2 regions of the Streptomyces sp. NPDC006610 genome follow, and region 2 is predicted to be linked to the other one. Evidence: riboswitches for the same ligand, from Rfam matches in the RefSeq annotation. Region 2 holds a riboswitch; the other holds the start of a gene.

Region 1 (3,201 bases), on a different contig from region 2:
CGGGCCGCCCAGGTAGCGGAACAGCGGCAGGTCGCTGGCCTCGGAGGCGGCGTGCGCGACGGCGAGCGAGACGCCGAGGATGGCGTTGGCGCCGAGGGAGCCCTTGTTGTCGGTGGCGTCCAGGTCGAACATCGCCTGGTCGATCAGGCGCTGCTCGGTGGCGTCGTAGCCGACCAGCTCGGGGCCGATCTGCTCGATGACGGCCAGCACGGCTTTCTCGACGCCCTTGCCCTGGTAGCGGTTCGGGTCGCCGTCGCGGAGCTCGATGGCCTCGAAGGCGCCGGTGGAGGCGCCGGACGGAACGGCGGCACGACCCGTGCTGCCGTCGTCGAGGCCGACCTCGACCTCGACCGTGGGGTTGCCTCGGGAGTCCAGGATTTCCCGGGCTACGACGACGTCGATGGACGGCACGAGCATCTCCTTCTTCAATGTGACGCGGCTTCGCAGGGCCGCGGTGGCTCTGCGAGACGAGCCTAACCGGCTCCGGGCGATCGGCCAGCCGGTCGACCACCCCGTGGACGGAACCGAGAGTAAATTGTTTCCGAACGGAACAAAAAGTCCCGCGCACGGTTGCGTGCACGCCTGGCCGAAAAAAGCCCCGCCCCGGCGCGTACGGGGGAGAACGCGCCGGGGCGGGGAGCCCGCGGGGACGGGGGGAACCCTCACGGGGGTCTGGGGGCGGGGGTCCTGGGGGACCGGGGTGCTGGGGCCTGTGGCCGTCAGCCCGGGGGCCCGGAGGCCCGGAGGCCCGGAGGCCCGGAGGCCCGGAGGCCCGGGGGCTTTCAGGATGACGGCGTCGGTCGGCGCGTGCTGTGAGTGCGCTCCGCGCCGCCTGTCAGTTCAGCCCTTCGGCGCCCGCCGTCACTTCGCGCCCCTCGCCGCCGGCCGTCACTTGAGGTGCAGCTGCTGGCCCGGGTAGATGACGTCCGCGTCCTCGACGATGTCCTTGTTCAGCTTGAACAGCTTCGCCCAGCCGCCCTTGACGTCGTGCTCCGCGGCGATCTCGCTGAGGGTGTCGCCCTCGACGACCTTGTACTCGCCGTCGCCCTTCTTGACCTTCTTGCCGGTCGGGGTGGTGACGGTCTTCTTGGCGGCCGGGCGGTCGGCGGAACGGGAGGCCGGCTGCTGCTCCGTCTCGCGGGCCGGGGCGGTGGCCTCGGAGGAGCCGGTGTCGGCCGAGCCCGTCGCGTTCGAACCGGTGGAGCTGCCGGCGTCGCCGGAGGTGCCGGCCGAGCCGCCGTTGTAGGCGGAGTTCGACAGGCCGGTGCCGCAGTGCGGCCAGGCGCCCTTGCCCTGGCCGGCCAGCACCTTCTCGGCGATGGCGATCTGCTGCTCCTTGGTGGCCTGGTCGGCGGTGGCGGCGTACTGCGTGCCACCGAAGGCGGCCCAGGTGGAGGCCGAGAACTGCAGGCCGCCGTAGTAGCCGTTGCCGGTGTTGATGGACCAGTTGCCGCCGGACTCGCACTGGGCGACGGCGTCCCACTCGGAGGCGGTGGCGGCGGAGGCGGTGCCGGACGCCATCAGCGGAGCGGCGACGGCGGCGCCGGTCACGCCGGCGATGGCGATGGCGCGAGTGGAGCGCTGGAGGGCGGTCGGACGACGGTGCTTGCCCTTGCCGGAAAACAGCATGGTTGATCCCCTCACCGACGCCTGCGAGGTGAGCTGTCGGGTTCGGGCCGGTTGAGTTGCCCGGCCGCGTCCCTCACGGGACGCGGCTTCACCCCTAGCCGCCCCGGGCTCAACTGCCCGGAACGGCGCCTACCTTGGGTCCCCCGCTCCTGCCTACGGCGCTTGACGCGACGACTGTTCCCGGACGGCCGCTGGCAGGATTCGGCGTTGCGGCTACCGGGGCCCGCATTGGCGAGCGGTCACGACCGTAGACACGCGATCGGCGGAATTTCAAAGACGATCAGGGCTTCTGAGACTCATCCCACACTGATTCCAAAACGGACAATCAGCCCGAACCGTGACGTGAACTCCCGCTACTTTTCGACCGTTTCGACCCCGACATCCAGGGTCTGACCGGGAAGGATGAGGTCCGGGTCGGCGCCGACGGCGTCCTTGTTCTCCGAGTAGAGCGCGGACCATCCGCCGTCGACCTCAAGAGAGTCGGCGATGCCCCAGAGGCTGTCGCCCTCGCGCACCGTGTACGACCCGTCGGCGGCCGCCCGCTCCGCCGACCCGCCCCGCGAGGCGTGCCGCCCCGAGGAGCCGGAGGACCCGGCCTCGCGGTCGTCGAGGACGTCCTCCTGCGCGCTGGAGCCGCGATGACGGCCGGTCCCCGAGCCCGCGTCGGCGATGCCGGTGTCGATGAGACTGGAAGAGCCGACACTTTCGGGGGTTTTGGCGAGAGTGTCGGAGTCTGCAGATTCCGACACATCCGTGCCGCTATCGGGTGATTCGGGTGCAGAGGGGGAAGTGGAGACGGAGGCGGAGGGTGCGCCCGTCTCCCGGCCGGCCCCGGCTCCGGTTCCGGTCTCGGACGCCGTCGCCCGACCCGAATCCGTCGATTCAGTTCCAGGGGATTCATCGGATTCGCCGGATCGGTCGGATTCGGCCGACTTCCCCGCGCCCGCCGATTCGGTCGGGCTCGTGCTCGACTTCGCACCCGACTTCCCGCCCACTGAGGCGGAAGAACCGGAGGAGTTGGACAATCCGGGCGGGTTGAGGACGCCGTCCGGCGTGCTCGACGCCGCGTCGCCGGCCACCCCCGTGTCGACGCCCGCCTCACTGTCGTCCTGGTCGAGACCGACGAGGATGCCGCAACTGGCCCACGCCTCGGCGCCCCGGTCCGCGAGCAGCCGTTCGGCGACGGCTATCTGCTGGGAACGGCTGGCCTGATCCGGTCGCGACGCGTAGGTGAGACCGCCGTACGCCTCCCAGTCCTCCTGCGACAGGTTCAGGCCGCCGTAGTACCCGTTGCCGGTGTCGGCGCTCCAGGAACCGCCGCTCTCGCACTCCGCGACCTTGTCCCACGTCGCACCGCTCGCCGCACTGGCGCCGGTCGCGCCGAGCAGGGGGATGGCGATGGCGGAGCCGGTCACGCCGGCCGCGACGACGAGTGCCGGGGCCTGGCGGGGGCGACGGTGACGACCGTTCCCGGAGAGCATGCGGGGACCTTTCCCGAGACAGCAGTGACCCGCGCGGCGGGTGATGCGCCGCCGCCACGTTGATGGGTGAACGTATCGGCAGACGATCACT
Region 2 (3,201 bases):
CAGCAGGTTGACCGTCGTCATGATCAGGTCGTCGAAGTCGAGGGCGTTCGCCTCGCGCAGCCGCGACTGGTAGAGGGCGTAGGCCTGGGCGAGGGTCTTCTCGAACCCGTCGGTGGCCTGGGCGGCGAAGTCCTCCTCGTCGATCAGCTCGTTCTTGAGGTTGCTGATCTTGGCGCTGAAGGACTTGGGCGGGAACTTCTTGGGGTCGAGATCGAGATCACGGCAGACCAGGGCCATCAGGCGCTTGGAGTCGGCGGCGTCGTAGATCGAGAACGACGAGGTGAAGCCGAGCCGCTTGGACTCGCGGCGCAGGATGCGCACGCAGGCGCTGTGGAACGTCATCACCCACATGGCGTTCGCACGCGGGCCGACGAGCTGCTCTACGCGCTCCTTCATCTCGCCGGCGGCCTTGTTGGTGAAGGTGATGGCGAGGATCTGGCCGGGGTGGACGCCCCGCTCGGCGAGCAGGTGGGCGATGCGGTGGGTGAGCACGCGGGTTTTGCCGGAGCCCGCGCCGGCCACGATGAGCAGGGGCGTGCCGGAGTGGACGACGGCGGCGCGCTGGTTGTCGTTCAGCCCTTCCAGGAGCGCGGCGGCGTCCAGGGCGGGGCGCGGGGCGCCGTCGCGGTAGTACGCCTCCCGGTCCGGCGGCACGTCGAACTTCCCGCCGAACAGATCGTCCGGAATCGGCTCCGGAACGTGATCGTCCTCGGGCGGCGGCGGGTGTTCCCCGTGGGCCCGAGGGGCCTGGAGGTCCGCCAGGAAGCTGTCGTCAAAGAGGCTGCTCATCGCTCTCCGAGTCTAGGGGGCGGCACTGACAACCCGTGGCCGTCCCGGGAACATCCCCGGCCCCGGCGGGCCCCCGCCCCGCCGCGGGTGTCCGGAATCACAACCGCGCACCCTCTCGCGGCGCCCGCCGCCTCACCCCGTGCGCTCGCCTCGAGCTGCGCACACGCCCGGCGCACCACCCACCCGGACACTGCCCCGAGCCCTTCCCCGAGCACGCATCGAACACCCCCCGACACGAACCGCGACCCCCCGCCGCAAGGTCACGAAAATGTATCGGGCATATCACCCACGAACCTTCACAGGCGGCACACGAGTTGGCTACGGTGCCGGGCAGGCCGCACGACCCCCTCCGGCGAACGTCGCCGGGCCGCGTGGCCTCCGCCGAGTCCGGTGTGCCCGCGTGGCCGACCGGAGCCGGGGACCCAACCGAACTCTGGGGTGAATCGGCACGACTCCCGCACGGGAGGCGGGCCGTAGGGCAAACCTTCCGAGCGACACCGCCCGAACCCGACAGCTAACCCGGTAGGCGGCCCATGGAAGGAGTCGCCTCCCTTGGCGTCGCACCGCAAGTCGCGCCCGGTCGGCCCGCTGGCCGGCATACGTACCCCCGCCCTGGCCACGGCCGCCCTCACCTCCGTGGCGCTGCTCTCCCAGACCGCCCAGGCAACCCCGGCCGACGACCGGCCGAGCCTCGAAGAGGTCGAGAAGAAGGTCGACGCGCTGTACCGCCAGGCCGAGTCGGCGACCGAGAAGTACAACGCGGCCAAGGAGCGGACGGCCAAGCAGCGCAAGCAGGTCGACACGCTGCTGGACGACGTCGCCCGGCGCACGCAGCAGCTCAACGAGGCGCGCGAGGAGCTGGGCGCGTACGCCGCCGCCCAGTACCGCACCGGTGCCGCCGCGCCGTCCACCGCGACCTTCCTGCTCGCGGACTCGCCGCAGGACTACTTCGACCGGACCCAGCTGATGAACCGGCTGACCAGCCGGCAGAAGGACGCCGTCGACGACTACTTCACCGAGCAGTCCCGGACGATGCGCAAGCGCCAGGAGGCCACCGAGAGCCTCCGGACGCTCACCGAGTCGCAGACCGAGCTGAGGACGGCCAAGGCGACCGTCCAGAAGAAGCTGTCCGACGCGCGGGAGCTGCTCTCCGAGCTGACCGCCGAGGAGAAGGCGCGGCTGGCGGCGATCGAGAAGCGCAAGCAGGAGGAGGCCGAGCGCAAGGCGGCGGAGCTGGCCCGGCAGCAGGCCGCCGCGGAGGCTCGGGCCGAGGAGCAGCGCCGCCAGGAGGCGGAGGCGGCGGCCGCGTCCGAGCAGGAGTCGGCCGACGGCTCCACGGACACCGGGTCGGGCGAGGCGCCCGCGCCGCCGCCGGCCGACTCGACGTACGCCGCCAAGGCGGACAAGGCGCTCGCCTTCGCCCGCGCCCAGATCGGCAAGCCGTACGTCTGGGGCGCCACCGGCCCCGGCTCCTACGACTGCTCGGGCCTGACCCAGGCCGCGTGGAAGGCCGCCGGGGTCACCCTGCCGCGCACCACGTACGACCAGGTCAACGCGGGGACGACGGTGCCGCTGTCCAGCGCGCGGCCGGGCGACCTGGTCTTCTTCTACGACGACGTCACGCACGTCGGCCTCTACATCGGCGACGGCATGATGATCCACGCCCCGAAGCCCGGCGCCTACGTCCGGGAGGAGTCGGTGTACTACGACGGCGAGTCGTCGATCCACAGCGTGGTGCGGCCCGCCTGACGCCGGTGCTCTCCTGCCTCTCCGGGGCCGGCTTTCAGGTCCAGAGGACGGCGATGAAGATGTTCGCCACGGTGAGCAGGCCCACCAGTCCGAACAGGCCCTTGTCGACCTTCTCCTCGTCGCGCTTCACGTAGACGAGGCCGAGGATGACGATCAGCACGGCGAGCTTCACGCCGATCTTGACGTTGTTGACGGTGTTGTCGTCGGCCTGGTTGAGGCCGACCAGGATGACGCCGGTGACCAGCATGGTCAGGGCGCCGTGCAGCATCGCGGGGACGAATCGCGCGGTGCCCTCGCCCACCGCCTTCATCTGGGTGAGGAAGCCGCCGAGGAGGGAGGCGATGCCGATGATGTGCAGGCCGACGAAAACGTTGATGAGTACGTCCATGGGGCCGGAGCCTAGTGAGCCGCGGGCGCGTGGCCCGCACCGGCCCGGCGACCGCACGGGCCTCTCCCGGTCGCGCTGCGTGCCGAAACAGACGGTTCCGTAACCGGATCCCGATCGCATACCGACAGCGACGGCCCCCCTCCTGCCACTTCCGTACAACGTGACCCCGCCGTGACCTGCTCCGCCCTAGCGTCCTCCCGCAGGTGATCATCCGTAGGAAGGGACGTGCAGTTCACGTGGCAGCGCACCGCAAGCCCCGGCAACGACCGGCCGCC

The links. Region 2 has a riboswitch for cyclic di-AMP ahead of ABZY13_RS04710 (NlpC/P60 family protein). Riboswitches for the same ligand answer to the same signal wherever they lie in the genome.
Region 1: it holds a riboswitch for cyclic di-AMP, as region 2 does, so the genes downstream of both, ABZY13_RS09185 (transglycosylase family protein) here and ABZY13_RS04710 (NlpC/P60 family protein) in region 2, are expected to answer to the same signal.

Annotation. Positions count from the first base shown of each region.
Region 1 is NZ_JBEXOP010000008.1:135,559-138,759, reverse strand. Features, by position in the region: gene eno (phosphopyruvate hydratase) at 1-411, opposite strand, end outside; gene ABZY13_RS09185 (transglycosylase family protein) at 889-1,629, opposite strand; cyclic di-AMP (ydaO/yuaA leader) riboswitch at 1,633-1,800, opposite strand; gene ABZY13_RS09180 (transglycosylase family protein) at 1,983-3,044, opposite strand.
Region 2 is NZ_JBEXOP010000004.1:67,452-70,652, forward strand. Features, by position in the region: gene pcrA (DNA helicase PcrA) at 1-789, opposite strand, end outside; cyclic di-AMP (ydaO/yuaA leader) riboswitch at 1,159-1,334, shown strand; gene ABZY13_RS04710 (NlpC/P60 family protein) at 1,342-2,538, shown strand; gene ABZY13_RS04715 (hypothetical protein) at 2,573-2,926, opposite strand; gene ABZY13_RS04720 (NlpC/P60 family protein) at 3,163-3,201, shown strand, end outside.